One region of the uncultured Comamonas sp. genome, then DNA from elsewhere that is predicted to be linked to it. Evidence: predicted binding sites of a transcription regulator. Region 1 holds the regulator's gene; each other region holds the start of a gene.

What was found. The regulator FNR, encoded in region 1, switches genes on or off when oxygen is low (the NO sensors DNR and NnrR bind a similar motif). The targets are predictions, from matches to a motif close to TTGATNNNNATCAA.
Region 2: ACHWUQ_RS02080 (oleate hydratase) is a predicted target of FNR. The motif match lies at 3,217-3,230, and genes of this name have one in related genera.
Region 3: ACHWUQ_RS21265 (universal stress protein) is a predicted target of FNR. The motif match lies at 3,535-3,548, and genes of this name have one in related genera.

The regions. Positions count from the first base shown of each region.
Region 1 is NZ_CAXYJV010000038.1:207,939-218,048, forward strand. It holds gene ACHWUQ_RS14575 (bifunctional adenosylcobinamide kinase/adenosylcobinamide-phosphate guanylyltransferase) at 1-11, opposite strand, end outside; gene ACHWUQ_RS14580 (cobyrinate a,c-diamide synthase) at 22-1,443, opposite strand; gene ACHWUQ_RS14585 (TonB-dependent receptor domain-containing protein) at 1,466-3,364, opposite strand; cobalamin riboswitch at 3,447-3,694, opposite strand; gene ACHWUQ_RS14590 (hypothetical protein) at 3,732-3,947, shown strand; gene ACHWUQ_RS14595 (cell division protein ZapA) at 3,947-4,366, shown strand; gene ACHWUQ_RS14600 (sulfite exporter TauE/SafE family protein) at 4,814-5,635, shown strand; gene hemN (oxygen-independent coproporphyrinogen III oxidase) at 5,652-7,034, opposite strand; gene fnr (fumarate/nitrate reduction transcriptional regulator Fnr) at 7,184-7,906, shown strand; gene ACHWUQ_RS14615 (universal stress protein) at 8,043-8,486, shown strand; gene ACHWUQ_RS14620 (malonyl-CoA synthase) at 8,594-10,110, opposite strand, start outside.
Region 2 is NZ_CAXYJV010000003.1:47,148-57,257, forward strand. It holds gene smpB (SsrA-binding protein SmpB) at 1-128, shown strand, start outside; gene ACHWUQ_RS02070 (DUF4259 domain-containing protein) at 216-593, shown strand; gene ACHWUQ_RS02075 (ATP-binding protein) at 683-1,093, shown strand; gene ACHWUQ_RS02080 (oleate hydratase) at 1,184-3,148, opposite strand; gene ACHWUQ_RS02085 (enoyl-CoA hydratase/isomerase family protein) at 3,272-4,366, opposite strand; gene ACHWUQ_RS02090 (acyl-CoA dehydrogenase family protein) at 4,449-5,480, opposite strand; gene ACHWUQ_RS02095 (acyl-CoA dehydrogenase family protein) at 5,497-6,654, opposite strand; gene ACHWUQ_RS02100 (tripartite tricarboxylate transporter substrate binding protein) at 6,670-7,647, opposite strand; gene ACHWUQ_RS02105 (MaoC family dehydratase) at 7,714-8,151, opposite strand; gene ACHWUQ_RS02110 (CaiB/BaiF CoA transferase family protein) at 8,214-9,416, opposite strand; gene ACHWUQ_RS02115 (LysR family transcriptional regulator) at 9,523-10,110, shown strand, end outside.
Region 3 is NZ_CAXYJV010000050.1:63,906-74,015, forward strand. It holds gene ACHWUQ_RS21245 (ABC transporter permease) at 1-120, opposite strand, end outside; gene ACHWUQ_RS21250 (peroxiredoxin) at 213-770, opposite strand; gene ACHWUQ_RS21255 (tripartite tricarboxylate transporter substrate binding protein) at 1,011-1,997, shown strand; gene ACHWUQ_RS21260 (2OG-Fe dioxygenase family protein) at 2,082-2,831, opposite strand; gene ACHWUQ_RS21265 (universal stress protein) at 2,988-3,425, opposite strand; gene ACHWUQ_RS21270 (aldo/keto reductase) at 3,623-4,585, shown strand; gene ACHWUQ_RS21275 (NAD-dependent deacetylase) at 4,605-5,378, opposite strand; gene ACHWUQ_RS21280 (VOC family protein) at 5,562-6,020, shown strand; gene ACHWUQ_RS21285 (SRPBCC family protein) at 6,063-6,530, shown strand; gene ACHWUQ_RS21290 (DUF1428 domain-containing protein) at 6,600-6,962, shown strand; gene ACHWUQ_RS21295 (sensor histidine kinase) at 7,003-8,451, opposite strand; gene ACHWUQ_RS21300 (response regulator transcription factor) at 8,472-9,137, opposite strand; gene ACHWUQ_RS21305 (PepSY domain-containing protein) at 9,144-9,884, opposite strand; gene ACHWUQ_RS21310 (PepSY domain-containing protein) at 10,026-10,110, shown strand, end outside.

The DNA of each region.
Region 1 (10,110 bases):
GATTGATCCATGCCGCGCATCTTAGGCGTTCAGCGCCCCGCTGTGCCAGGCCTGCGGATCGACCACCGGCATCTCCGCCCCGAGCAAGGCGGCCACCGCCTGCGGGCACGAGGGGAACCAGGCATGGAAATAGCTGGCATGGATGCTGCCCTGCTGGTAGACGGCTTCGCCCTTGCCGCTGTCGGCCGCTTGGCCCGGGCGGCTGCTGCGCGCCACTTGCTGGGCTTCGCTTTGCAGCTTCGAATAGTGAAAGGTGTGGCCGCGCAGCATGCCCCAGGGCGTCAGCAGCTGCTGCATGCCCAGCCCTGCCAGGCGCTGCTGCATCACGGCCTGCGCCGGCAGCAAGCCCCACAGGCTGTGCCAGCGGCTGTCCAGATCGGTCAGGCCTTCGGCCAGCGCCACCATGCCGCCGCATTCGGCCCAGACCGGCTTGCGCTGCTCTACGTGCGCCTGCAGATCGAGCTGCAGACCGGCATTGGCCTTCAGTGCCTGCAGGTGCAGCTCCGGGTAGCCCCCGGGCAGCCACAGCGCATCGCAGGCGGGCAGGCGCTCCCCGGCGACCGGCGAGAAAAAGGCCAGCTCGGCCCCCATGGCCTGCAGGCATTCCAGATTGGCAGTGTAGATAAAGCTGAAAGCGGCATCGCGGGCGACTGCAATGCGCCGCCCGGCCAGCCAGGCGGGCACCGGGGCGGTGGGCGCAGGCGCGGTAAAGGCCACCGTCCAGCGCTGCTGCCACTGCTGCCAGGCCAGCTGGCCCAGCGGCGTTTGCGCCAGCACATCGGCAGCAGCATCCAGGCGTTCGGCGGCGTCGTGCAGCTCATGGGCTGCCACCAGTCCCAGATGGCGCTCGGGCAGCAGGTTGGCGCGCGGCTTGGCGGCATCCAGGCTGACCTGGTTCATCGCGCCCAGCCACAGGGCCGGGTCGCGCAGGCCGCTGCGCAGCATCTCGCCATGGTGGGCGGTGGCCACGCGGTTGGCCAGCACGCCGGCCAGTTGCAGGCCCGGGTCATAGTGCTGCAAACCATGGGCAATGGCGCCAAAGGTAGCGGCCATCGCCGATGCATCGACCACCACCACGGCAGCGATGCCCAGCGACTTGGCCAGCTCGGCGGCGCTGTTGGCGCCATCGAACAGGCCCATTACGCCTTCGATCAGCAGCACATCATTGCACTGCGCGGCTTGGAACAGGCGCGCGCGCACATCCGCTTCACCGTTCATCCAGCGGTCCAGCGCATGCACTGGCTGGCCGCTGGCCAGGCGCAGCCACTGCGGATCAAGAAAATCCGGACCACACTTGAACACCTGCACCCGCCGGCCCTGGCGGGCATGCAGGCGGGCCAGGGCCGCTGTCACCGTAGTCTTGCCCTGGCCGGATGCGGGCGCCGCAATCAGCAGCGCCACACAAGAGGCCGTTGGGCGGTCCTGAACCGTCATCTCTGTCATGGCTCGCTTATCCCCTCTGCGCTCAGCGCGGCATCCACTTCACACCCACATACACGCTGCGCCCTTCGGTGGCGTAGGTGCGTGCGGTCTGGTAGCGCTTGTCCGCCAGGTTGTTGATCCGGGCGATCAGGTTCACATCCTTGGCCACCTCGGTCTGCGCCGACAGGTTGAACAAGGTGTAGCCGCCCAGCACATTGGTGTTGGCGGCATTGTCAAAGCGCTTGGCGCTGGTCTGCAGGTCGGCGGCCCAGGTCCAACCTGCGGCACGCGTCTCGGCGCCCAGGGTGGCATAGCGCTTGGCGCGGCGCGCCAGCAGCTTGTCGTTTTCGGTGTCGCGCGGGTTCTGGAAATCAACCGAACCATGCAGGTTGAAGGCGCCCAGCTTGGTGGTGCCCGCCAGGGTGATGCCCTCCAGGCGTGCCTTGCCCACATTGGCATAGCAGCCGAATGGGCTGTCGCAGCTGCCGGGTGACGAGAAGTTGATCAGGTCGGTCACCCGGTTGCGGTAGGCCGTGGCCGAGAAGCTGTGCGCACCTTGCGCCCAGCGCAGGCCCAGCTCGGCATTGCGGCTTTTCTCGGGCTGCAGTGAGGCATCGCCATATTCGCTGAAGCGCTGGTAGAGCGTGGGCACACGGAAGGCGGTGCCCACCGTTGCCGTGGCGCGCCAGTGGGTTGCAAACGCATAGCCGTAGGCGGCGCTGCCGGTGGTCTTGCCGCCAAACTCGCTGTCGTCATCCCGGCGCAGGTTCAGTTGCACCGTGTGCGGGCCGGTGTTCAGGCCATAGCCTAGCGCCAGCGCATTCTGGTGGCGATCCCGGTCAATGCCGCCATTGGTCAATGCGTCGTCACGCCGCTCCAGCGCTGCCGTCAAGGTGTGCACACCCAGGCGCCATTCGTTCTGGAACAGGTAGTTCTGCAGGCGGGTGTCCGTCTGGTAGGGCGAGGGCCGGGTTTCGTAATAGTCGCGCGACTGGCTGAACTGCAGCTTGGTGCTGTATTGCGCGGTCCACTGCGCCTGCCAGTTCAGGCCCAGCGCATACATTTTGTTGAGGCTGCGGTCATCATCCACCGGACTGATGTCATAGCCCGAGTTCACATCGCTGGCCAGCAAGGTAGCCTCCAGCCGGTGCTGGCGGTTGAGCTGGTAGCCCAGACGGCCGCTGACCGCATTGCTGCGGTAGTCGTCCTTGTCCGGGTTGGCGGTGGCGACCGTACGCGCATTGAAGCCATCGGTCTGCGAGCGGTTGAGGCCCAGCGCGTAATCCCATCCGCCCGCGCCGCCGGAGATACCCGCCTCTGCAGTGAACATGCCCCGGCTGCCCACCCCCAGGCCGGCATAAGGCTGGGCGGGGCCGTCGCCCTTCTTCGTGAAGATCTGCACCACACCGCCCATGGCGTCCGAGCCGTAGACGGCAGCCGCCGGGCCGCGCAGCACTTCGATGCGGTCGATCAGCGCCAGCGGAATCGATTGCCAGGAGGCGCCGCCAGTCGATTGCGAATCCATGCGCACGCCGTCAACGTAGACGGCGGTGAAGCGCGAATCGGCGCCGCGCAGAAACACGCTGGTGGTCGTGCCGGGCCCGCCGTTGCGCGTGATCTGGATACCCGGCACCCGCGCCAGCACATCGGCGACACTGCCCGGGCCCTGGCGCTCGATGGTTGGCGCATCGATGATGGACATATCGGCCACCAGATCGGACAGCGGTTGTTCGATGCGGTTGGCAGTCACCACCATCTCCTGCAGGTTCTTACCCGCTGTTTCCTGGCCGGAGGGCAGCTGCTGCGCCTGCGCGGACAGCGCCACGCAAGGCAGCGCTGCGCTCGCCGCCCAAGCGATGGTGGAGCGGGAGGGGAACAACCGGGAACGGGGCGTGCAGACGGGACGCGCGCAGCGGCGTGTCGTGAAAGGCGAGAAAAACATGGACTGAGCTGGCGATGAACCACCCCGCGCCAGCCTCCCCGCCGGCAATGGGGAACACGGAAGCTGTGGCAGCACCTGGGCCACGCACCTCCACTATGTTGGCCGGTATCCGGGCTGGCGATGACACAGCACACGCCTTCCCAAACACTTGTTCAAGGTATTCAGTGGCATAGTGGTGGCTGTGGATGGCGCAAAAGCCAACCATCGCTTACCGTTGCGGGGGCAGCGCAGGTTGCGCAACGCTTGTAGGGCACAAGCAGCGCTCCTGCTTCCCGTTGAACTGCCCCCATGTGAACCACTGGGGCGAGCACCAACGGGTACAATTTTAGCGTTAAACCCATTGCGCACTTAAGAAGACTGTCTCTCTATGGCCACTACGCCTTCTATGGATCTGATGCTTGAGCGGGTGGAAGCACTGCTGAGCCGTCATGAGGCTTTGCAACGCGCCCACGCCCAACTGCAAGAGCAGGTCACCACCCTTACCCAGGAGCGCGACTCCCTCCAATCGCGCCTGACTGCGGCCCGCGCCCGCGTGGACGCACTGATCGAACGCCTGCCCAAGACCTTTGACCAGGACGAATGATGAAACAGCTGGAAGTACACATCATGCAGCAAAGCTATATGCTGGGCTGCCCCGAAGGCCAGGAGGCACGCTTGCTGGCCGCCGTCAAGCATGTGGATGAGGCCATGAGCGGCATCCGCGACGCGGGCAAGATCCGTGGCCGCGAGCGCATTGCCGTGCTGGCGGCGCTCAATGTGGCCTTTGATCTGCTCGACCTGCAAGTGCAAAACAGCCAGTTGAGCCAGACGGCCGATGCATTGCAAGCGCAGGCCGCCGCCCAATCGGCTGCAATGGCCGAGGCCCAGAGCCAGCCCGCCGCCGCTGCGCAGGCCAGCCTCGACTGGGACGAGCCCCGTCTGCAATCGGTGCTGCAACGGCTCGATGCGGCACTGGCTCCCGCCCCCTCCCCGGGTGCCGAAACGCTGGCCGCCAGCGCCTGACAGCAGCGTGTTAGCAGCCGCTAACACCAAATACTGGCGCCATGCAATGCATTGGCTAAAAATACCGTTCCATGCGTTCTACGAGCTGTGTAGGACGCTATCTTTTTTGACCAATCTCAGCACATTGAATTGCGATTTTGGGGGGTGCAGCAGGTGCGAGCGATTACAATGGAAGCGTTCGCAGCCCTGCTGGACTTTATAGTTCCTTGAACCAATGCTCTACGAGCACGGGCTTGGTACATTACCTATTGAGCGTGATCGTCTCGCGTCAGATGAACCCAACGATAGGTTGCCCTCGCCCACCTGAACCCCCGGTTCAGGATGACGGTCCAGTGGATCCGCTGCGAACACCTGATTTTTTCGGGCAGGCTGCCCAACCTGTCTTCTCCTCTCCGCGACAGCGGGGTTTCAGGCCACCTGTTTCAGGTGGCCTTTTTACTGCGCACCATGGCTGATCCTCTCGTTCTGCTGCCGCTGTCGCTGCCGGGATTGATCGGCGGCTTTCTGGCAGGCCTGCTGGGCATCGGCGGCGGCATGGTGCTGGTGCCCTTCATCACCTATATCCTGGGCACCCAGGGCGTGGCGCCTGAGCTGGCGATCAAGATGGCGATCGCCACGTCGATGGCGACCATCGTGTTCACATCGATGTCCAGCGTCCGCGCCCACCACCAGCATGGTGCCGTGCGCTGGGATCTCGTCAAACGCCTGGCCCCGGGCATCGTGCTGGGCGGCCTGTTGGCCAGCCTGGGCATTTTTGCGGTGCTCAAGGGCAGCTACCTGGGCTTGTTCTTCGGCCTGTTCATTGGCTACTCGGCACTGCGCATGTTCCGCAAGCCCAACAGCCAAGGGACGCGCCCGATGCCGGGCACCGCCGGGCAGCTGGCGGCCGGCGGCGTGATTGGCTGCCTCTCGGGCCTCGTCGGGGCCGGCGGTGCTTTCATCAGCGTGCCCTTCATGACCTGGTGCAGCGTGCCGATGCACAACGCGGTGGCAACCAGCTCGGCACTGGGCTTTCCGATCGCCGTCACCAATGTCGCCGGCTTCATGGTGGCCGGCCTGCACCTGCAGGGCCTGCCACCGCATTCGCTGGGCTACATCTGGCTGCCGGGCCTGGCCGCCATCGCCACCTGCAGCGTGCTGACCGCACCGCTGGGTGCCCGCGCCGCGCACCGCCTGCCGGTGGCACAGCTCAAGAAGATCTTTGGTGGCATCCTGCTGTGCCTGGCGCTGTACATGCTCTACAAGAGTCTGGCAGCGTGGCAGGTCTGAGAGAGGCCACAGCAGGCTAGATGATGCGCGAGAAGCGCGCGCGGTTGCGGTCGGCCTGCAGGTTCTTGTCGAACACCATGGCCACGCCGCGCACAAAGTACCAGCCCAGCTCGGTCACGTTGATCACATCGTCTCGCACGTCCACCAGGCCCTGCGCCTGCAGCTCGCGCAGCTGGGCCAGCTCGGCGGCAAAGTACTGCGCAAAGTCGATCAGCCAGGCCTGCTCCAGCGATTCGATCGCCAGGCTGCCCTGGCACATCAGACCCATGATCACCGCGCGGCGCAGCAGGTCATCGCGCGTCAGCGCCAGCCCGCGCACCACGGGGATCTGGCCCTGGTCGATCAGGTCGTAATACTCCTCCAGCGTCTTGGCATTCTGGCTGTAGGTGGCGCCGATGCGGCCGATGGCCGAGACGCCCAGTGCCAGCAGATCGCAATCGGGCTGCGTGCTATAGCCCTGAAAATTGCGGTGCAGGCGGCCCTGGCGCTTGGCCACCGCCAACGCATCCTCGGGCAGCGCGAAATGGTCCATGCCCACGTAGACATAGCCAGCACCCTCCAGCGCGGCCAGCGCCTGGGCCAGCATGGCCAGCTTGTCCGCCGGGCTGGGCAGGTCCTGCGTCAGAATGCGGCGCTGGGGCTTGAAGCGCTCGGGCAGATGCGCATAGGCGTAGAGCGCAATGCGGTCAGGCCGCAGCGCATTGACCTGCTCCATCGTGCGGGCGAAGCTGGCCGGGCTTTGCAACGGCAAACCATAGATCAGATCAATATTGATGGATTCAAAGCCGATTGCGCGCGCCTGCTCGACCAGCGCAAACACCTGGTCGGCGGGCTGCTCGCGGTGCACGGCCTTTTGCACCAGCGGGTCGAAATCCTGCACGCCAAAGCTCAGGCGGTTAAAGCCCAGTTGGTAGAGGTGCAGCAGGCGCTCGCGGCTCACGGTGCGCGGGTCGATCTCGATCGAGTACTCGCCGCCCGGCTGCAGATGGAAGCGCTGCTTGACCATGTCCATCAGGCGGCTGAGACCCGCATCGCTCAGGAAGGTCGGCGAGCCCCCGCCCAGGTGTAGCTGGCTGATGGTCGAGCGTGTGCTGAGGTGGGCGAGCTGCAGATCCAGCTCGCGCTCCAGGTAATCCAGGTATTCGTCGGCCCGCTCGGCATGCTTGGTGATGATCTTGTTGCAGGCGCAGTAGTAGCACAGCGAGGCACAGAACGGCACATGCACATACAAGGACAGTGGCGCCAGCCTGGCCGCCAGGCCACTGCCGCGTTGCGCCAGCGCCTGCTTGTACTCATTCGCAGCAAAGGCTTCAACAAATCGGTCTGCGGTAGGATACGACGTGTAACGGGGGCCGGGGACGTCAAAACGGCGCAGCAGTTCGGGGGTCAGGGAAATCATGGGCTTTATCCTTGCGGACCCCCAATGTGCCCCAAGGCTCGCCACCCGTCCTTGATATACATCAAGAACCCATTTGGCGCCTGCACGCACAATAGGCGCATACAAGGAACGCCGTTCCTACACGAATATTTGTTCACGGGTATTGATACATGACATCCAACTCCATCAAAGTGGCGTGCTCCAACTGCAATCTGCGCGAGCTGTGCATGCCCGTGGGTCTGTCGGCCGAACAAATGGAGCGTATTGACGAGATCGTTGCCACCCGCCGCAAGATCAAGCGCGGCAGTGCGCTGTTCCGCAATGGCGAGACCTTCACCTCGCTGTATGCGATTCGCACCGGCTTCTTCAAGACCAGCATCGCCACCGAAGACGGGCGTGACCAGGTCACCGGTTTTCAGATGGCGGGCGAGATCATCGGCCTGGACGGCATCGTCAATGACCGCCACTCCTGCGACGCGATTGCGCTGGAAGATGCCGAGGTCTGCGTGATGCCCTACTCGACACTCGAGGACCTGTCGCGCGAAGTGACGGCCTTGCAGCACCATGTGCACAAGGTCATGAGCCGCGAGATCGTGCGCGAGCACGGCGTGATGCTGCTGCTGGGCAGCATGCGTGCCGAAGAGCGTCTGGCCGCCTTTCTGCTGAACCTGGTGCAGCGGCTGCACGCCCGGGGCTTTTCGCAGCATGAACTGATCCTGCGCATGACCCGCGAGGAAATCGGCAGCTACCTGGGCCTGAAGCTGGAGACCGTGAGCCGCACCTTCTCCAAGTTTGCCGAGGAGAGCATCATCGAGGTCAAGCAGCGCCATGTGCGCATTCTCGACACCGACAAGCTCCAGGGTCTGATCAACACCCAGGCCTGCTCGGCCTGAAAAGTGCAGGCCAGAGACACGAACGCGGCCTGATCCGACATCGTTCCGCGCGATAAGCGGCGATGCTTGGAGATGAAACCAGGGCAAGGCAGCAGCCTGTGGCCCTGTCCGGAGTCTGACCCGAAAGGAGCCTGTCATGTACCAACATATCCTGCTTGCCACCGATGGCTCTGAGCTGTCCGAGAAAGCGGTCCGCCATGCGCTGGCGCTGGCCAAGCTGAGCCATGCCACCGTCACCGCCGTCAATATCTCGCCGAACTACCCGCGCAGCTACTTCGAAGGCAGCACGATGCAGAACCCCGATGACATCGCACGCATCGAAGAAGGCTGGCAGCGCGCTGCGCAGAGCGTGGTGGACAAGGTCGTGGCCGAAGGGGCCGCAACGGGCGTGCCGATCAAGACCTTGGTGATCAAGTCCGACCTGATTGCCGAGGCCTTGCTGGAGACGGCCAAGAAGGAAAACTGCGACCTGATTGTGATGGCCTCGCACGGCTACCGGGGCTTGAAGCGTTTGCTGCTGGGCAGCGAAACCCAGCATGTGCTAACCCATGCGACGATACCGGTGCTGGTGCTGCGCTGACCGCTGCATAACTTCAACCCCGATAAAAAACCCTCGCTTGCGGCAGCGGATACGCTGCAACAAGCGAGGGTTTTGTCATGGCGGCTCCAAACCGCCACTGCAGGGTATCAACCCTTGAACAGGCCCTGGTACTGGTCGCGCAACAGGTTCTTCTGCACCTTGCCCATGGTGTTGCGGGGCAACTCGGCCACGACAAAGCAGCGCTTGGGTATCTTGAAGTTGGCCAGCTGCTTCTTGAGGGTAGCAATGATGGCTTCGGCGTCCAGTTGCTGGCCTGCCTTGGCTATGACCACCGCCACACCGACCTCGCCAAAATCCGGGTGTGGCACCCCCACCAGCGCGCTTTCGGCAACGCCCGGAAGCTCGTTGATGAAGCCTTCGATCTCGGCGGGGTAGACGTTGTAGCCGCCGGAGATGATCAAATCCTTGCTGCGGCCCACAATGGTCACATAGCCACGCGCATCGATCTTGCCGACATCGCCGGTCTTGAACCAGCCATCAGCGGTGAACTCCTGGGCGGTTTTCTCGGGCATGCGCCAGTAACCGCTGAACACATTGGGGCCTTGCACCTGGATATGGCCGATCTCGTCGGCGCCCAGTGCCTGGCCATCATCGCCCTGCACCCGCACGCCCACACCCGGCAGCGCAAAGCCCACCGTGCCGCCCCGGCGCTCATCCTGGCCGCCATGGCGGGCATCGGCCTGGTAGGGGTTGGAGACCAGCATGATGGTCTCACTCATGCCATAACGCTCCAGGATGGTGTGGCCGGTGCGGGTCTGCCATTCGCGGAAGGTCTCGATCAGCAACGGCGCCGACCCCGAGATGAACAGGCGCATGTGCCGGGTGGCCTCCTTGGTCAGGCCGGGCTCGGCCAGCAGGCGCACATACAGGGTCGGTACGCCCATGAAGACCGTTGCCCGTGCCATCGCGGCAATCACTGCCTTGGGCTCGAACTTGGCAAACCAGATCATCTTGCTGCCGTTGAGCAGCGCCGCATGGATCGCGACAAACAGGCCGTGCACATGGAAGATCGGCAGCGCATGGATCAGCACATCGCCCTTCTTCCAGCCCCAGTAGTCCTTGAGCATCACCGCATTGCTCAGCAGGTTGCCGTGGCTCAGCATCGCGCCCTTGCTGCGGCCCGTGGTGCCGCTGGTGTAGAGGATGGCGGCCATGTCGCCGGCGGATTTCTGCGCCGGCGTGTGGGTATCGGCACAGTGCACCGCGCGCTCCAGCAAGGTACCGCTGCGGTCATCACCCAAGGTGAACACGCTTTGCGTGCCGCACTGGAAGGCGATCTTGGAGACCCAGCCAAAGTTGGCGGGCGAGCAGACCACGACTGCCGGTTCCGCATTGGTGATGAAGTACTCGATCTCGGCACTTTGGTAGGCGGTGTTCAGCGGCAGAAAGACATGGCCTGCGCGCAAGGTGGCCAGGTACAGCGCCATCGCCTCGACCGATTTTTCCACCTGCACCGCGACCCGGCTGCCGGAAGGAATGTTCAGCGAATCGAGCAGGTTGGCGATGCGCGCACTCATGCGATCGAGGTCACGCCAGCTGTAGTGCAGCGGCGCGCCGCTGGCCGAGGTGGTCTCCACCGCGATGGCATCGAGGTCGTCAGGAA
Region 2 (10,110 bases), on a different contig from region 1:
AGAACGGCCTGGCCAAATGCGATATCGCACTGGCCAAGGGTAAGGCAGAGCACGACAAGCGCGACGTGATCAAGGACCGCGAAGGCAAGCGCGAGGTCGAGCGCGCGATGAAGGTGCACAACCGCTGATCGGCGACGACTTCCGCGTAACTGCCATGGGGCCACCATCACGAGTGGCCCTGTTTTTTGCCCTCTATCTCTTGTAGCGAGGTCCGCATGGGAACTTGGTCACACGGCAATTTTGACAACGACGCAGCACTGGACTGGCTCGGCGGCACCACCGGCCAGCTGATTGCAGAGATCCGGGAAGCGATGGCATCGCCGGACAGCATGCAGGCCGATGAATGGGATGGCGATATCGTTCCCTGCCGCATCGAGCTGCTGTGCGTGATGGCAGAAAACGGCATGGCGCCGCGCTGGCCTGATCTGCTGGAGCTGCAGCAGTGGAAGCTTATCTATTTGCGCGAATGGGACGGCAGCATCGACGAGCTGGACCCGGATGAGGACTACCGCCAAAACCGCCGCGACACCCTTGCCGCCACCTTTGACCGCATGCTGAAACTGGCTGCCGCCAGCGCTGACGCCGGGCGCTGAGCGCTGCGATATAGCGCGCCCGTCTGACACGGCACTACATCAGCGCGCACTATATTGGTCGGCACCATCAACCAACCTGGATGCTGTCTATGTTCTCCAAGCTCGCAGTACTGGCCATTCCGCTGTCGGCCGTCCTTTTGACCGCCTGTGGCTCGATGCACCACAAGGACCACAAGGAAGCGGCCACCAGCACCCCGGTGCGTTCCGCCGATGGCGTGCTCGTCGGCCCCGATGGCCGCACGCTCTACACCTTCACCAAGGACACTGCTGGCAGCGGTGCATCCACCTGCTACCAGCAGTGCGCCACCAACTGGCCGCCACTGGGCGTGGCCCCAGGCGCCAAGCCGATTGGTGATTTCAGCATCATCACCCGCACCGACAACACCCAGCAGTGGGCCTACAAGGGCTGGCCGCTGTACTACTTCGCCAAGGACAGCCAGGCGGGCGACAAGCGTGGCGACGGCATGGGCGGCGGTGTGTGGAAGCTCGCCACGCCTTGATCGGCCAGCGGCCCTGACCGTCAGCGCATACCACAAGAGGTGGCCCTGCGGCCACCTCTTTGCATGGGGGCATGCCGCCCCGCACGCCAATTATTTGGATTTATCGCGCAGATTGCTGCTGTAGCGCTCCAGCCAGGCCGACAGCTTGCCGAAAGCCTGGCCGCCCTTGCCCAGCAGCTGCGCCAGCTCCGATTCGGCACGCTCGCGCAGGGTCTCGTCGTTGTCAGGCAACGGCGGCAGAATGTGGGCGAAATAGGTCTTGCCCAGCACGCGGTGCAGCAGACGTTCACCGACAAAGGGCTGGTTGCCATTCAGCGCCCGCGCACCCTTGATGATGTTGCGGATGTCGTACTGCGTGGGGCTGATGTCGGGCACCTGCTTGGGCAGGGCCAGCAGGGTGTAGACGCCGATGCGCGCCGTGCGCACCGAGCTCTCCATCGTGAAGATTACATCATTGCTGGTCTCGACAAACTGGCCCAGCAAGGCCAGGTTGGTGCAGCCCTCGGGCACCACATGGGGCCGGTCGCCGGCAGCGCGCGGCATGAACTGCGCGGTGATGTAGGGCATCAATGCCAGGCGCACCTTGGTATTGGCCGCCACCGCATCGATCTGGTCGGCAATACCGAGGTGGTAGCACAGCTCGGCCAGAATCTCGCGGCCCGTGCATTCAGGCATGGTCTTGGGCACATGGTTGCCCTTCTTGTCCATCAGCAGCGCGTAGACCCACAGCACCAGCACGTCGCCGGGCTGGTCGGGGAAATGCGGCTGGCGGTTGCAGGTAAAGCTCATCACCCAGTTCGAATCGGTGAAGGTGATGACGCCGCCGGTCACCGTCTTGCCCGAGTAGGGATCGTTGACCGACAGTTCCTTGAGCTTGTCGATCAGTGGCGAGGGTTTGCAGGTCAACGTGGCCGACTCCCACATCGAGCCCTTCACATCGCCATAGAATTTTTCGGGTCTGCCAAACACCGGCGACTTGGCTGCCAGGCGCTTCCACAAGGTCCAGTCGCTGTCGTCGCCCGGCTCCTCATTGCCACGCGCCAGCACCGGCACCGTATCCAGATCGCCATATGCCGTGCCCTCGGTCATCGAGCCGGTCAGCGCAAACACGACATCGTGGGGACCGACGTCAATCTGTACCTCCTGGCCCGCCGATCGGCAGCGGATCGCGGTGACCGTGCGGCTGCCCGCTTCTTCGCGCATGTCCAGGTCATAGGCGCGGGTGTTGAACTGCACCTTCACGCCCTTGTCCTTGAGCATGCGCGTCAGCGGTACGACAAAGCTGTCGTACTGGTTGTACTTGGGGAACACCAGCGCCGACATGTCGGTCAGCCCATCGATGGCATCGAGAAAGCGGTGCATGTAGAGCTTCATCTCCAGCAGGCTTTGCCAGTTCTCGAACGCGAACATCGAACGCCACAGGTACCAGAAATTGGTCTCCAGAAAGCTCTTGCTGAAATAGGATTCGATGCTGATGTCGTCCAGCTCCTCCTTGCGCTTGAGCAGCAGCTTGACGATCTCCCACTGGTGCGCCTTGGTCAGGCCCAGGGTGGAGAAATCGCGGATCTTGCCTTGCTGGTGCATCAGCCGGGCCTTGGACCAGTTGGGATCGTTGTCATTGACGTAGCGGTACTCGTCGAGCACGCTGTAACCCTCGGGCAGCTCCAGCGCCGGCACGTCCTGGAACAGGTCCCAGAAGTTGTCGTAGTTCCAGTTCATCTCGCGGCCACCGCGCACGATATAGCCCTGCTCGGCATTGCCCGCACCATCGAGCGAGCCACCCGCCACATCCAGGGTATCCAGAATGGTGATGTCTTCGCCAGCCATGCCGCCGTCACGGATCAGGTAGAAAGCTGCGGCCAGGCCGGCGATGCCGCTGCCGATGATCCAGGCCTTGCGCCCCGCTACCGGCGCGCCCAGCACCGGCCGGTTGCGCATATAGGCGCCCGTCATGTCCGGTGGCGGCAGGCTGTCTTGGGGGCCCTTGCGCCAAAAGCCTTCACCAATGTTCGCCTCAACGCGCAGCGAGGAGGTCCGGGAGTCTGCATGCTTCATGCTGTTGCCTTTCATGGATAGCTTGACGATCAGACGTCAAGGTATAGCACACCGGCTCCCACCCGCTATTGATGAGCGGCAAGCGCCTACGCATCCACGTAGCCGCTGGCGCTGTCCTGTCGCTCAGTTCAGCGCCAGCAGCGGGTGCGCCTCCACAGGCCAGGGGCTGGCAAACATCTGCGCCACCTCCTGCAGGTTCACGTCTTCGATGCGGGCGGGGCTCCACTGGGGGGCGTGGTCCTTGTCCACCGCCAGTGCGCGGATGCCTTCGAGCGTCTCGCTCTTGCGGTCGGGCCGCAGGTAGAAGCAGTGGCGCACCATGTCGCGCTCCATGCGCAGGTCGTCAGCCAGGCGCATGCCGCGAGCGCGGCGGATCTGCTCGAGCACGACAAACAGCATCAGCGGTGAGCGCTTGCGCAAGGTCTCGGCAGTGGCGCGGGCAAAGTCGCTGTTGCCGGCCTCCAGCGCGGCGATGATGGCCGGCACATCGGCCAGGCCAAAGTACTGGTTGATCTCCGCATCGGGGTTGGCTGCACGCTCTGGCGCAGGTGCCAGGCCGGCTTTGACAAAGGCCTGCACCGCGTCGCCGTTGGCAAAGCTGCCGCTGGCCAGCCCGTCCCACAGCGCCTGCTGCTGCGCGCTGGGCAGGTAGCCATCGGCCAGCCGGTAGGCCAGTGCATCGGCCGCGCCAATCATCTGGCCGGTCAGGCCCAGGTACTCGCCCACATGGCCGGGGCAGCGGGACAAGAAGTAGCCGCCGCCCACATCGGGGAACAGGCCAATGGCCGTCTCGGGCATCGCCATCTTCGTGCGCTCGGTGACGATGCGCAGGCTGCCGCCCTGGCTGATGCCCATGCCGCCACCCATCACGATGCCATCCATGAAGGCGATATAGGGCTTGCCGAAATGGTGGATCAGGTGGTTGAGCGCATACTCCTCGGTGAAGAAATTCTCCAGCTCGGGGTTGCCTGCCATGCCGGCGGCATGCAGAAAGCGGATATCGCCACCAGCGCAGAAGGCGCCAAACGCGCCCTCCTTGTTGCTGCCCCGGATGGCGACGGCCAGCACCTTGTCGTCCTGCTGCCAGCGCAGCAGCACATCACGCAGCTCGCGCACCATCGCCAGCGACAGCGCATTCAGCGCCTTGGGCCGGTTGAGCGTGATAAAGCCCAGCTGGCCACGCACTTCGCTTTGCACATCTTCGGTGTAGACCGACATAAGACTTGACTCCTTGTTCTTCTGAAAACAACCGCCACCATAGCCGAAAAACGGCGCTGGCTGCGGTCAATCAGGTGCCAAATCAGGCTACCGGCGCGCTGCTGTCCGTGATCTGGCGGATCACATCGAGCGCCATGCCATCGGCAGCCAACAGCGCTTGGCCCGCCTGCAGCTGCCAATAGCTTTCGCTGCCGGCCGTCTGGCGCCACAGGTGCAGGCGGCGGGTGTAGAGCTGCAGGTCAAACTCGGTGGTAAAGCCGATGGCGCCGTGGATCGAATGTGCGAGTGAGGCCACCTCGACAGCCGCCTCGCTGCTGCGCGCCTTGCCCACCGCCACCTTGAGCGGGTCTGCCACCACGCCATCGGCCTCGCAGGCGATCTGTGCGGCCATGCGCGCGGCGCTCACATGTTCGGCCATCACCGCCAGCTCATGCTGGATCGCCTGGAACTTGCCAATCGGGCGGCCGAACTGCTGGCGTTCGTTGGCAAAGTTCAGGCTGCTCTCCAGCACCGTCAGCAGGCTGCCCGCCAGCAAGGCCGAGACCACCCCCGCCTGCGCGACCAGCAAGGAGGCGAAGGCCGGCACGCGCGTTGCAGACGCCAGTGCTGCTTCGGGCCAGAGCAGATCCGCATCCAGCACAAAAATGCTGGCACTGGCCTGCGCCGCAGCCACCGGCAGCAGCAGCAGATCGGCGCCCTGCTGGCCCAGCACCCATTGCGCCACGCGGGCGCCGCGCACACCGGTGGCCCGCACGCCACCGGCCGCCACTGCCAGCTGCGGCGCCAATGCAATGGCGCCCTGCGGCAACGGCACACCGGCGGTTGCCAGCCAGGCCCGCGCCAGCATGGTGTCTGCCAGCGGCAGCGGCATCGCATGCTGGCCCAGCACATCCCATACGCCAAAGGCATCGCGCAAGGCCAGGCCTGCGCCGCCAGCAGCCTCGGGCAGCAGCAGGTCGGCAAAGCCGGTATCTTCAATCTGCTGCCACAGCGCCGCAGCGGCGGGCGACGCGCCAGCGCCTTGCGCCACTTCGCTCTCCATTGCGCGTACCACAGCAGGCGTGCATTGGCCGCTCAGCAGATCGCGCAGGGCCTCGTTAATCAAATGGTCCATGTTTTTCTCCTTGCGCTCAACGCAGGCCCAGGCCGCGCGCGATCATGCCGCGCAAAATGCTGCGGGTGCCGCCGCGCAGCGTGTAGCAGGGCGAGACGAGTGTGAGGTAGTTCAGGGTCAGCAGCAGTTCATGCGGCACGCCCTCGCCATCCAGCGCCATCAGGTCATCGGCAATCGCGGCCGGAATGTACTGCTCCAGCACGGTGCCCTGGTCCTTGACCAGCGCGGCCTCGACGATGGGGCTCTGGCCCTGCACCAGCTTCTCTTGCACCGCTACCGACAGCGCGCGCAAGGGTGCCAGGCGTGTCAGGATCTGGCCGGCCAGCTTCAGCGATTCGGCGCGTGGCGCCGCCTGACTGCGCAAGAAGGCCAGCCACTGGTCCAACAGCACCACCGACGAGAACAGACGCTCCGGGCCGCTGCGCTCATAGGCCAGCTCGGCGGTGACCTGCTCCCAGCCCTGCCCTTCAGCGCCCACCAGTGCATCGGGAGCGAGCTGCACGTTGTCAAAGAAGACCTCGCAGAAATGGCTATCGCCTGACATGTCCTCAATGGGCCGCACGGTGACGCCCGGCAGGCTCAGGTCCACGATCAGCTGCGACAGACCTTTGTGGCGGTCAGCCGCCTCACCCGAGGTGCGCACCAGCGCAATCATGTACTGGCAGTGCTGGGCGTTCGTCGTCCAGATCTTCTGCCCGTTCAATAGCCAGCCCCCCTCATGGGGCACGGCGCGCGTGCGCACGCTGGCCAGGTCGGAGCCGGCATTGGGCTCGCTCATGCCGATGCAGAAAAAACTCTCGCCCCGCGCCACCGGCGGTACATAGCGCTGCTTTTGCGCCTCGGTGCCGTATTTCAGGATCAAGGGCGCGCTCTGGCGCTCGGCAATCCAGTGCGAACCGACCGGCGCGCCGAAATTCAGCAGCTCCTCGACCACCACATAGCGCGCAAAAGCGCCCTGCGCGTGGCCGCCATAGGCCTTGGGAAAGGTCATGCCCAGCCAGCCCTTCTGCCCCAGCTTGCGGCTGAAGGCGGGGTCATAACCGCTCCATGACTTGGCGCGGATATGGGCCGGAATGTCCTTGACCGCCTCCTGCAAAAAGGCACGCACTTCGGCGCGCAGCGCCTCACCCTCGGGCGGGATGCGCGTCAGCGCCAGTCCGTTGAGAATCGTCATCGTCTTCGCTTTCGTTCAGTCCAGGGATACGCCGGTGCTCTTGACCACGCCGGCCCAGCGCTTGATCTCGCTCTGGATGTAGTCTCCATAGGCCTGCGGGGTAGAGCCCAGCGGCTCGGTGCCCTGCACGCGCAGCTTCTCCAGCACGCCCGGGTCCTTCAATGCCTTCAGCAGTTCGGCGTTCAGGCGCTGCACCACCGCATCGGGCGTCTTGGCGGGCACCATCACACCCTGCCAGGCACCGGCCTCAAAGCCGGTCATGCCGCTTTCGGCCAACGTGGGGGCGTTGGGGAAATTGGGAATACGCTGGGCCGTGCTCACCGCCAGCAGCCTGAGCTTGCCGTCCTTGATGAAGGGCGCCACCGAATTGATGGTGTCGGTCATGAACTCGATCTGGCCCGCGACCAGGTCCACATCGGCCGGCGCACTGCCCTTGTAGGGCACATGGCTGGCATCGATGCCATAGTGCTGCACCACCTGAAAGGCGGCCAGGTGGGTGACATTGCCATTGCCGGCCGAGCCGTAGGAGAGCTTGCCCTTGTTGTCCTGCGCGTACTTCACTAGCTCCTGCACCGTGTGGGCGGGCACCTTGGGGTTGACCACCAGGCCCAGCGGCACCACGGCCGTCAATGCGACCGGGCGCAGGTCCCGGGCCACGTCGTAGCTGAGCTTTTTGTACAGCGATGGGCTGAGCGCAATCGACGAGGTGTTGTAGAGCACCGTATAGCCATCGGCCGCAGCCTTGGCCACCAGCGCGTTGCCGATATTGCCGTTGGCGCCAGGCCGGTTGTCGACGATCACCGTCTGCCCCAGCTGCTGGCCCACCTGCTGGGCCAGCACCCGCGCCACCATATCCGTCGGCCCGCCCGGCGGAAACGGCACGACCAGGGTGATCGGCTTGCTGGGCCAGGGATCCTGCGCCTGCGCAGCCCCACACACAGCCACCAGCGCCAACGCGAGCAGGGCCGAACGACGTACAAAACCATATTGCATCTTTGTCTCCTGTATTGGTTCTCTCATCTGACGCAGGCCATGGCGGCCACCTAACGGGAGGCCGCGCTAGCGCCCGGCCAGCAGGCGCACGGCGGTGTAGACCATCACCTGCTCCTGGCGCTGGTTGTAGACCTCGATGCGCGAGGTCACCACCGCCCGGCCACCTTTGCTGGTGGGCCTGATATCGGTTACCTCCACCAGCGCCTCGATCGTGTCGCCGACCACCACCGGGCCCAGAATCTTCTGGTGCAGCTCCAGCATGGCCAGGCCCGTACCCTGGATCATGCTTTGCAGGATGAAGCCTTCGATCAAGGTGTAGGTGAGCGCACCGGGTACCGGCCGGCCCCGGATCGCGCCGCCGTCGTAGCCGTCCTCGATAAAGATGGCTTCGAGCATGCCGGTGGTGTTGATGAAGTTGACCAGGTCGGTCTCCGTCACCGTGCGGCGAAAGGTGCGCAGCTGCTGGCCAACCTGCAGGTCCTGCCAGACAAAGCCCTGGCCCATGCGTGCGGTGCCGGCCAGCGTGGCGGCGCGGTTCTCGGTCGAAGAAATCCAGTTAGGGGCGGTCATGGCGTTTTTTCTTTCAGCGGTTCATCAGCCACGGAGGGCTGCAAAGCGGCAATGCGGGCATCGCCCCACCCGGCTTCGCGCAGCAGCTGCTGCGTGTGCTCACCCAGGCGTGGCGGCATGCCGATGGGAGCCTGCGCCCCATCGATGCGCACCGAGGAGCGCGGAAAACGCACCGTGCCCATGGCGGGATCGTGCTTTTCGACAAAAAAGCCGGTGGCCTGCAGGTGCGGGTCGCACGGCAGGTCGTCCATGCGCGCGACGGGGGCGGCGGGAATCTCCAGCGCTTCGCAGGTCTGCAGCCAGTAGGCGGTGTCCTTTTGCGCGACATAGCTGCTCATGGTCTCCAGCAAGGTCGCGATATGGCGGGTGCGCTGGGCCTGGGTGGCAAAGCGCTCGTCCTGCGCCAGCTCTGGCTGGCCCACGGCGGCAAAGAAGCGGCGCCAGTGGCCATCGGTGTAGGGCATCATGCAGACATGGCCATCCAGGGTTTTATAGGGCTTGCGCCAGGGCGCCATCACGCGCGGGTAGCCGGCACCGCTGAGTGCCGGCTCAAAATGCATGCCATAGAAATGCTCGACCAGGTTGAAGCCCACCATGGTCTCGTACATCGGCACCTCGACAAAGCTGCCCTCTCCGGTGCGTTCACGCTGGAACAGGGCCGCCATCACCGCATGCGCTGCCACCAGGCCACAGGTCTTGTCAGCGGCAATGGTCGGCAGGTAGCGGGCCTCGCCGGTTTGGCGCTCCATCAGATCGGCCAGGCCGCTCATGCCCTGGATCACATCGTCATAGGCGGGCAGGCCGGCATAGGGGCCATCCTCGCCAAAGCCATGCAGGCCCACGTAGACCAGGCGCGGGTACTGGCTGCGCAGCCGCACCGGGTCCAGCCCCAGCTTGGCCAGTTTTTGCGGGCGCATGCTGTGCATGAAGACATCGGTAGTCTTGAGCAGCGCATGCAGCGCCTCCTGGGCCTCGGGCGACTTCAGGTCCAGCACCACGCTTTTCTTGCTGCGGTTGGAGCCCATGAACAGCGCCGACATGCCGGCCTCGGCGGCCGGCCCGGTGTAGCGCGTGGAGTCGCCGCCGGGCGGCTCGATCTTGATCACCTCGGCGCCGTAATCGGCCAGCACCTGGCTGGCCAGCGGCCCGAAAATCACGCTGGATAGGTCCAGCACCCGCAGGCCTGTCAATGCACTCAAGGCTTGTCTCCGTCTTTGTGGTGATAGCGATGAATGGCATTATTTGATATGTTTCACAACTGTGTCTATGTCGCAATTGACAGGTACTGATACACAGGAGATATCAATGGACTTGCGCCAACTGCGCCACTTTGTCACCCTGGCGCACACCCTGAACTACCGCCAGGCGGCCGAGCAGCTGCACATGTCGCAGCCGCCGCTGTCGCAGTCGATCCGCAAGCTCGAAGACGACCTGGGCGTGCAGCTGTTCGAGCGTGACCGGCGCGGCACCGTGCTGTCGGGCGCGGGCCGGGCTGCGCTGGAGAGCGCCAAGCTCGCGCTCTACCATGCGCGCCAGGTGCAGGCGGTATCACAGGCCACTGCCAGCGGCGAGCTGGGGCGCCTGCACATCGGCTTTATCGGCTCGGCCACGTTCTCGCTGATTCCCAAACTGGTGCAGGCCTTCCGGGCCGCCTACCCTGCGATCGACCTGGTGCTGACCGAATCGACCACGCGCGAGATTTGCGCCCAGGTCGCCAGCGGCGATTTCGATGCCGGCCTGCTGCGCTACCCGGTGACACAGGCCACCGAGCTGTCCATCACCCCGGTCGAGCCCGACCGCCTGATTGCCGCGCTGCCCGCTGGCAACCCGCTGCAGATCAAGGAGAGCCTGCAACTGATCGACCTGGCCGACCAACCCTTTGTGAACTACCGC
Region 3 (10,110 bases), on a different contig from region 1:
CATCAGCATCACCAGCACCACGGCGCCCAGATAGAAAATGCGCCACCAGGCCACCGCCCAGCGGCGCGCGGTGCGCCAGGTCCGGTGGGGCCATTGGGGTTGGAGCAGACTTGCCAGCATCAGGCGATCATAGGCGATAGATGCCAGCATGGGCAGTGTTCAGCAGCATGCCGGCAGCGCCCAGCATGGCCGCCGCCCGCTGCTGCAGCAGCTCAGGACTTCTGGCGCGCCTTCCAGTCCTGCACCGCCTTCAAGGTCTGCTGCACGTGTTCCAGCGGATCGCTGCCCTCATGCGCATAGATCACCTTGCCGTCCGGAGCGATCACATAGGAAATGCGCGATGCTGTTCCGGGCCGTGCGGCCGAGCCCGCGTCATAGGCCTTGATGGCCTTGGCATCGGGATCGGACGCAACGCTGAACTGGTCGCGGCAGGCTTCGCTGGAGAAGCGCTGCATCGTCGCGATGTCATCGTGCGAGATGCCGACGACCTGGGCACCGGATGCCGCAAAAGCAGGCGTGGCTTCGGCAAACGCATGCGCCTCGATGGTGCAGCCCTGGCTGAAGGCCTTGGGGAAGAAGTACAGGACCACGGGGCCGCGCTTCAAGGCGTCGGCCATGTCAAAACGCTGCACCTTGCCGGCCAATGCCGACTGGGTGCTGAAGAGCGGCGCCTGGGCGCCAACAGCCAGCGCCGCATGGCTGGGCAGGCTGACCAAGGCCGCACAGCCCATGACTACCGAGGCAAGCGCCCCCGCGAGTTTTGCTTTCATAGTCGATCCTTCTGTTGTCACTGTTGTCATCTGCATACGCCCAAGGCGGGGCTGTCAGCCGCTTGTCATGTTTTGCATGCTGCAACCTGCCTGCGCAACATCGCCCAACACCACAGCCCCTAGAATATGCCACCTGGCGTGATGGCATGCATCATCACCCCTTTGACCGTTTATGCAACTACCTCCTTGGCCGCCTCTGCGAAAGCCATGCGAAGGTGTCACTCTCAAGGAGACAACACAATGATGAAACAGATTCTGCAATGCGCCGCCGTGGCCCTTACGGTGGGTGCAGCATCGGGTGCCATGGCCCAGGGCCCGGGGGCAGACTACCCCGGCAGCAAGCCCGTACGCATGGTCGTGCCCTTTCCGCCAGGCGGCGGCACCGATATCCTCGCGCGCATCATTGCACAAAAGCTCAGCGAGCAGAACCACTGGACCGTGGTGGCTGACAACCGTGCGGGCGCCGGCGGCACCATCGGTATCAGCGAAGTGGCCAAGGCCCAGCCCAGCGGCTATGACATCGTCATGGGCCAGAAGGACAATGTGGTGCTGGGCTACTACCTGTACAAGGGCCTGCCCTGGAACCCCGGCAAGGACCTGACGCCCATTGCCCATGTGGCCTATTCGCCGGTGATCATCGCCACGTCGGAAAACAGCAAATTCAAGACCTTGAACGATGTGATCGCCGCAGCCAAGGCCGATCCCGGCAAGATCACCTACGGCTCTCCCGGCAATGGCACGAGCATCCACATCGCCGGCGTGCTGTTTGAGAAGGCGGCCGGCGTCAAGCTGACCCATGTGCCTTACAAGGGCTCCAACCCCGCGCTGCTCGACACCTTGTCCGGCAACGTCGACCTGCTGGTCTCTTCGGTGCCCTCGGCCATCGGTCAGATCAAGGCTGGCAAGCTGCGTCCGCTGGCCGTCACCTCGGCCAAGCGCAGCACGTCGCTGCCGGATGTGCCCACCGTCGCCGAGCTGGGCATGAAAGGCTTTGATGTGAGCACCTGGTATGGCCTGTTTGGCCCCAAGAACCTGCCCGCCCCCATCGTCAGCAAGCTCAACACCGAGGTGAACAAGCTGCTGGGCCAGAAGGAAGTGCAGGATTCCATCCTGGCCCAGGGCGCCGAGCCGCAAGCCATGTCGGTGTCTGACTTTGACAAGTTCTTCCACAAGGACTTCCAGGATGCCAAGGCCATCGTCGAAGCCTCCGGCGCGACCATCCAGTAACCCGAAGGCTTCGGCACGACAAGGGCGCCTTGCAGGTGCCCTTTTTTTGTGGCCACGCCCAGTGGCCCACGGCGGTGCAGGCGCTCAGGCGCCGTCGCCCTGGAATGCCTCGCGCCGCAGGGTCACCACCAGCGTGTCGCGGTGGCCGGCAGCCTCGCCCAGGGGCTGGATCGGCGTGCTCTCATGGATCATGCGGGCATCATCGAGCAGCATCAGCGACCAGGGCTCCGTCAACGTAAAGCGCAGGCCTTGCGGGCCCTGCGCATCAAACACCCGGGTCTCCCCGCCTTTGATGCCTTCGCGTGCCACCAGAAACACCGCCACCAGGTCCACGCCATCGCGGTGCGCGCCTTCGGGGGTGGGCCGGCCAATGCCTTCGGCGGTGTCGATGCGGAACTGGTGGGCCTCGGTGTACCAACGCGCGTGTTCAGCGCTGGGAAACAGCGCCTGCGCCGTGTGCCCCAGCGCCCGCATGATCTGGCTCCATGCCGGCAGCGCCTGCGTGGTGTCCGTCACCGGTTCAAACCAGCGCTGCATGCCGCCATGCAAGGCGTTGTATTCCACCGGCTGCCAGTGGGCACGGTGGGCCACCGCCTGCACCTGGTCATCCTGCACCACATAGCAGGAATGGCGGCGCTTGCGGTACCGGCCGCCATCCTTGAGGTACGCATCGTGGGGCATCGCCTCCCAGTGGCCGCTGAGCGCCGCCAGCTCCTCTGGCTGGCAAGCGGCCCACTGTGCAACCGCTGCGGGGCTCAGCACCGCATAGCCATAGGCGCGCAAAGTGCCGTCTACTGTGTCGGCATCGCAATAGGGAGGGGGAAAGGACTGCATGTAAAACTCCGTCAAGCGGGCGAGCTTACGGCGGTCTCAAAAGCATTGCGTGCTACACAACTTTGGGCAGCGCCGCAGCACTGCCCGCTGGTATGCCGTAGCACGCGCATGGGGCCCGGTTCGCGCCATCCCTGTCGCCGGGCGGCGCGCGCGGTCTTACTGGCGCACGACCAGCACCGGGATCAGGCTGTCGCTCAGCACCCGCTGGGTCACGCTGCCCAGCACCAGCTTTTCGAGGCCCTTGCGGCCATGCGACCCCATGACGATCAGGTCGGCACCGGTGGTTTTGACGGCTTCCATCACACCGTCGTGTACGGAGTGGCCTTCGCCCATCACGGTGTCGACGGGGATGCCCGCTTGCTCCATCGCAGATTTGACGGCGTCGAGCGCGGTGTGCGCATCGGCCGTGGCGGCCGACAGGTACTGCGCCTGGCCGTAGGCAAAATCAGCACCCACGCCGGTGAAGGGATAGGGATCGATTACATACACCGCAGTGACCTGGCTGCCAAAGGCCTTGGCAAGACCGGCGGCCTTGTTGACTGCGAGCATGGAGGTGGCAGACCCATCGACCGGCACCAGAATATGTTTGAACATAGTGTCACTCCTTTTAGTTGTTCCATGCATAACTTACTCTAAAACGCATGCCCCGGCAAACGGACGCGCACCGGTTGCGCGGCAGCGCCCTGCAGTGGTTGCGCGGGGTTTGCGCTGCATCAAAGGGTGGCCGGGCCCGCTGCCCGCGCCGCATAATGTCTGCTCCGCCCTGCTGGGTAGCTACGCCTCTTAAAACCATGACAACACCACTGCGCCCTCTCGGTCGATCCCCGCTGCAGGTCTCTTCTCTGTGCCTGGGTGGCAATGTATTTGGCTGGACGGCCGACGAGGCCACCAGTTTCAGGCTGCTGGACGCCTGGCTGGATGCCGGCATGAACTTTGTCGATACCGCTGACGTGTACTCGCGCTGGGCGCCAGGCCACAGCGGTGGCGAGTCCGAACGCGTGCTGGGCAAATGGCTGCGCAGCTCGGGCAAACGCGCGCAAGTGGTGCTGGCGACCAAGGTCGGCAAGGACATGGGCGATGGCAAGGTCGGCCTGCGCCCGGAGTACATTCGCCAGGCGGTCGATGCCTCACTGCAGCGCCTGCAGACCGACTACATCGACCTCTACCAATCGCATGACGACGACGCGCAGGTGCCGCTGGCCGATGTGATGGGCACCTTTGGCGAGCTGATCGCCGAAGGCAAGGTGCGGGCGGTAGGTGCCAGCAACTACAGCGCTGCACGGCTGGCAGAGGCGCTGCAGACCAGCGAACAGCATGGTCTGGCCCGCTATGAGAGTCTGCAGCCGCTCTACAACCTCTACGACCGTGCCGTGTTCGAGAAAGAGCTGCAGCCGCTGTGCGTTGCGCATGGCGTAGGCGTCATCAATTTCTACAGCCTGGCCGCCGGCTTTTTGACCGGCAAATACCGCAAGGCCGAAGATGCCAGCAAAAGCCCGCGCGGCGCCAAGACCACCCAGCTCTACCTCAACGACCGGGGTCTGCGCATTCTGGCTGCGCTGGAACAGGTCAGCGCCCGTGTCGCTGCACCGATGGGCGAAGTGGCTGTGGCCTGGGTCATGCGCCAGCCGGCCATTGCATCGCCGATTGCCAGTGCCAGCAACCTGGAGCAGCTGCAGTCGCTGATCCGCGCCAGCCAGTTGCAGCTGGATGCCGATGCCATGGCCACGCTCAACGCCGCCAGCGCCGAGGCTTGAAGCCCCTGGGCTAGACAGGCTAGGCCAGCAGAGCCGGCAAAATCTGCGCCGAAGGCTGGCGCCAGCACTGGTCAGCCACGCTGTCCAGTTCGGTGGGCTCGGGGTTGATGACCACCACATGGGCGCCACCGCGGGCCGCAATATGGGCCAGGCCAGCCGCAGGGTACACATGGCCAGAGGTGCCAATCACCAGCATCAGGTCACAGCCCTTGGCCGCATCTTGCGCCTGCTGCAGCTCGGCCTGTGGCAGAGCTTCGCCAAACCAGACGACACCCGGGCGCAGGTAGTTGCCGCAACCAGGGCACTGGGGCGGCGCATCGCCTTCGGTGAAACGGGCATCGCAACAGGCCTTGGGCGGCAGCAGCCAGCGGTTGTCCATCAGGTTGCCGTGCAGGCACAGCACCGGCCTGCTGCCGGCACGTTGGTGCAGGCCATCCACATTCTGTGTGACCAGGGTCATCCGATCAGGATGGCGCGCCTGCCATTGCGCCAGCGCCACATGGCCGGCATTGGGCATCACCCGGCCGATGAGATCACGGCGGTACTGGTACCAGTCCCAGACCCGCTGCGGATGGGCCAGAAAACCCGCCTCGCTGGCCATCTCCTCCGGTCTGAACTGGGCCCAGTAGCCCGTCTGCGCATCCCGAAACGTGGGAACACCCGACTCGGCACTTGCCCCCGCGCCCGTCAGCACCAGCACATGCCGCGCGTTTTGCAAGCGCTGTCGCAGGCTGGCAATTTCTGTATCAGCAAGAGGCGGGCCTGCGGGCGCATGCAAGGAGTCAAAAGTCATATATGCCAAGTCAAACACGGAGTGCCCAGCATACGGCAAGCCGCAAGCACTGCCGCCGCACTGCGGCTTGGTGTTGGCTGCCACCGCAACGCGACTTACATTCTGAAACGGCCGCTGCCATTTGGTGATGGACAGATACCCGCGCGGGCGCCCAGAATGGCTGACCATAACAAGGAGACACAGATGCAATTCATCCCCTATCTGAACTTCGATGGCCATTGTGCCGAGGCCATGGCTTTTTACGCCCAGCTGTTTGGCGGCCAGATCATGCACCAGATGCGCTTTAGCGACATGCCGCCCAGCGAGGGCATGCCGCCGCTTCCGCCTGAAGCGCAATCCCGGCTGATGCACGCGCATCTGCAGGTGGGCAGCCAGGCCATCATGGCCTCGGACACGATGCCTGCAGTGCCAGGCGGCGGTCCCGAGACCTGTGGTGGCGGCTATGTCAAACCCCAGGGCATGTGGGTGTCCATCGGTGTGGATTCCGCAGCCGATGGCCAGCGCATCTTCAACGGCCTGGCGGACGGTGGCCAGGTCGCGATGCCCTTCTCCGCCACCTTCTGGTCACCGGGCTTTGGCATGGTGACCGACCGTTTTGGCACGCCGTGGATGGTGAACGTCCAAACGCAGCCCGCTGCCTGATCCCGCTGTCTGAGGCCCAACCACCGAACCGAGCCACCCCCCATGTCTGTACAGCCCCATCTCCATGATCTGGTACTCAGCCGCCTGATCAACGCCCCCGCCGCCACCCTCTACCGCTGCTGGACCGAGCCTGCACTGCTTAGCCAATGGTTTGTACCCAAACCCTGGACGATTGCCAGCGCCGACATCGATGTGCGCGTCGGCGGCGGCAGCCAGATCGTCATGTGCGACCCGCAAGGCAACGAGTACCCCAATGCCGGCGTGTACCTGGAGGTGGTGCCGGACCGCAGGCTGGTCTTTACCGATGCCTACACCGCTGGCTGGGTGCCCAGTACCAAACCTTTCATGACCGCCATCATCGAGTTTGAGCCCGATGGCGGCCAGACCCGCTACACCGCTACCGTGCGGCACTGGAGCGAAGAGACCCGCAAGCAGCATGAGGCCATGGGCTTTCACACCGGTTGGGGCCTGGCCACCGACCAGCTGGTGGCCCTGGCTGCCACGCTGTAGCCACGGCGTGATCGCTGCCATGTAGCGCCTGCAGATAAAACGGCGCCGTTGAGCGCCCAGGAGACCACCATGCCCTATGTCGATGGATTTGTATTACCCGTCCCCCGCGCTAATCTTGAGGCCTACCGTGCCATGGCCGAGGCAGCCGGCAAAGTCTGGATGGAACATGGCGCGCTGCAGTACTGGGAATGTGTGGGCGACGATGTGCCCGATGGCGAAGTCACCTCGTTCCCGATGGCCGTCAAGCTGCAGCCTGATGAGGTTGCCTGCTTTTCCTGGATCGTCTACACCTCACGCGCCGAGCGCGACCGCATCAATGCCGCGGTGATGGCCGACCCGCGTCTGGCCGACATGCAACCGGCGAACATGCCGTTCGATGCCAAGCGCATGATTTTTGGCGGCTTTACACCGGTCGTGCAGCTGGGGACCTGATAGCCCCGGCCCCGGCCAAGCCAAGCCGGGCTGAGCGCCGTCAGCCCAAAACCCCGGCCATCTCGGCCCGCACCAGCAGCCCTTTCAAGGCCTCGCTCTTGCGCAGCTGCAGCTGGCCCTCATAGCCGTGCACAATCTGCTGCGCAATCGCCAGGCCCAGGCCCGTGCCTGCGACCGTCTCGTCAAAGCGCTTGCCCCGCGCACCGGCCGCCTGCATCTGTGCGCCCGTCATGCCCGGTCCATCGTCCTCTACCTGCAGCACCAGGCCCTGGGTGGCGTTGCCCTGCACCGTCAGCCGCACCTGGGAGGCAGCCCACTTGCCGGCGTTGTCCAGCAGGTTGCCCAGCAACTCTTCCAGATCGGCGCGCTCACCCCGCCACCACAAGGCGTTGCCCGCTTCCACCAGCTGCCAGTCCAGGCCGCTGGCCTGGTGCAGCTGGCGCAGCATCGCCAGCATCTGCCGCGCGCAGGCCAGCACATCGATCGGCAAGCCCGCGCTTGCGCCATGTACCAAGGTCGCATCGCTGAAGGTACGGGCCTGGTAGCGGTCAATCAGCCGCGCCATCGCCGTGGTCTGCTGCTGCACCAGCTGCGCTGGTACGGTTGCGCGGCTGCCGGCATGGGCCATCAGCAGCGATAAAGGTTTTTTCAGCGCATGGTTCAGATCGGCCGCGTGCGAGCGCGAGCGCTCCACCACCTGGGTGTTGCGTGCCAGCAAGGCCGCCAACTCCTGCTGCAAGGGCTGCAAGTCCGTGCCCAGCGGCAACTGGGCAATCTGCTCGGTGGCAGACGGCGCCCCTGGCAACGGCTTGCCCAGGCCGGCAATCACATCGACCAGGCGCTTGAGCGGGGCCAGGCCCACGCGCAGCTGCAGCCAGACCAGCGCGCCAATCAGCAACAGCAGTACCGCGCCGGTGACCCCGAGGATCTGGTCGATGCGGCGCAAGCTGGCCATCAACGGCTGCGCGGGACCAAAGACCTGCAAATACATCGGCGCTGCGCCTGCGCCGGGTGCCACCGGAAAATGCTGCACCAACAGCGCCTCCCGCTGTGGGCCGGTCGCCAGCTGCAGGCGTTCGCTGCCCCACAGCCCGCCCTGCTCCACCACCAGGTCCGGCTGGTCCCACAGCGATCGTGAGCGGGCCAGCACTACCGGTGCAGCCGCCGTGCGCAACTGCGCCGGTGCCTGGCCCTGCAGCTGCCAGTACCAGCCTGAGAAAATGGCACTGAACTCGTCACTGCCGCCGGCCGCCTCCTGCACCTTGCCATCGGGCAGCAACGCCAGGCGGGCGTTGATGCGCTCGGATTTCTCTTCCAAGGTGCGCGACATGCTGCCCAGCAGGCTGGCATGCACCTCGTAGCGCAGCCACCAGCCGCCCAGCACCATCACCAGCAGGCTGGGCACGATGACCAACGCAGCCATGCGCGCAGCGAGCGACCAGCGCCGCACATGCGGGCGCCGGGAGGCAGGGCTGAGAGGCAAGACCATGGTGCTGGGCATCGGCAGCGCTAGCTGGGCGCGTTCAGGCGAAAGCCCTGCCCGCGCTCGGTTACCAGCAGATCGGACTGGCGCAGCTTGCGCCGTATGCGGCCGATCAGCACGTCGATGGTGTTGGAGTCCGGGTCCAGATCGCGGGCATAGACATGCTCGCTGATCTCGGTGCGCGTCAGCACCCGGTTGGGGTGGTGCATCAGATAGGCCAGAATCTTGTGCTCCTGCGCCGTCAGTTGCAGACTCTGGCCGTCCTGCAAGAAGCGGCCGGCCGTCACGTCGTACTCCAGGCAGCCCGCCCGCAGTACCGTGGCAGCACTGCCCGAGGTGCGGCGCAGCATGGCGCGCAGGCGCAGCACGACCTCATCGAGCATGAAGGGCTTGGTCAGGTAGTCATCGGCGCCCGCACCAAATCCCGCCACCTTGTCGCTCCAGCGGTTGCGGGCGGTCAGGATCAGCACGGGCCACTGGCAGCCCGCCTCGCGCCAATCGCGCAACACCGTCAAACCATCGCGCTGGGGCAGGCCCAGGTCCAGCACGGCTGCATCGTATTGCTCGGTGCTGCCGGCAAAGGATGCGGCATCGCCATCGGCCTCCACATCGACCGAAAAGCCAGCACGCACCAGCGCCTGCTCCATCTGTGCCGCCAGTTCGGCATCGTCTTCCACGACCAGAATGCGCATCCGCCGTCAATCCTCTATTTTTTGCTTGAGCACCTGCAGGCTGCGAGCGTCTACCTTGAGCTTCAAGGTGTTGCCGTTGCCCTGCAGCAACTCGATGTCGTAATAAGAGCCCTGGCTCTCGTCATGCTCCAGCTCCACCTCCAGCACCTGGCCGGAAAACCGGGGCGCCAGCGCGTGCAATACCTCGTCCACCCGCTTGAGCGGCGCCGGGTTGCGGGCCTTGGCCTGGGCCGATGGCAGCACCTGGCCAGTGGCCGCATCCATCACCAGCTTGCGGTAGCCCTGCTGGTCCGCGCTGAGCTTGATTTCATAGACGCCCCGGCCCTGGCTATCGCGCTCGAACTCCACATCGGTGATGCGGCTGGTATGCTGCTGGGCCAGTTTGGCCAGGTACTGGGCCAGCTCCAGCATGCCCAGTGCCTGCGAGCGGTCCTTGGCAACTTGCTGCACGGTCTGGCCGCTGGCCGCGTCGATCAGCAGCTCTTGCTTGAGGCCCTGGTGGTCCACCAGCTTGATCTCGTAGCGCAGCTCGCCCTTGGGGCCGCGCTTGGTCTCGACATCCACCACGCGGCCGGCCTGACTGGCGGCAATATCGCTCAGGATGGCCGACAGGGGCTTGTACTGGCCGGTGGCTACCGCCGCACGCACGGCATCATGCTCGGCGGCCTGGCTGGCGCCGCCCAGCAGCAAGCTGCCGGCCAGCGACCAGGCAGCGATGCAAGAAAAGCGGGGTGGAATTTGCGCCATGGCTGGCATTATGACAAGCGCGATTAAACAGACCATGAACAGCCGCTTCACACGGCGTTTAGGGCCGTTTTTCAATACTTCAGGCCATGACGAACCAGCCACCTGCTGGTTTGCATGCCAACACATTGAAGGGATTGAACCATGAAGAAGACCACCATTGCCTGGATCCTGGGTGCCGCCAGCGTCGCTGCCAGCCTGCCGTTTGCAGCCCAGGCCTACAACGCCC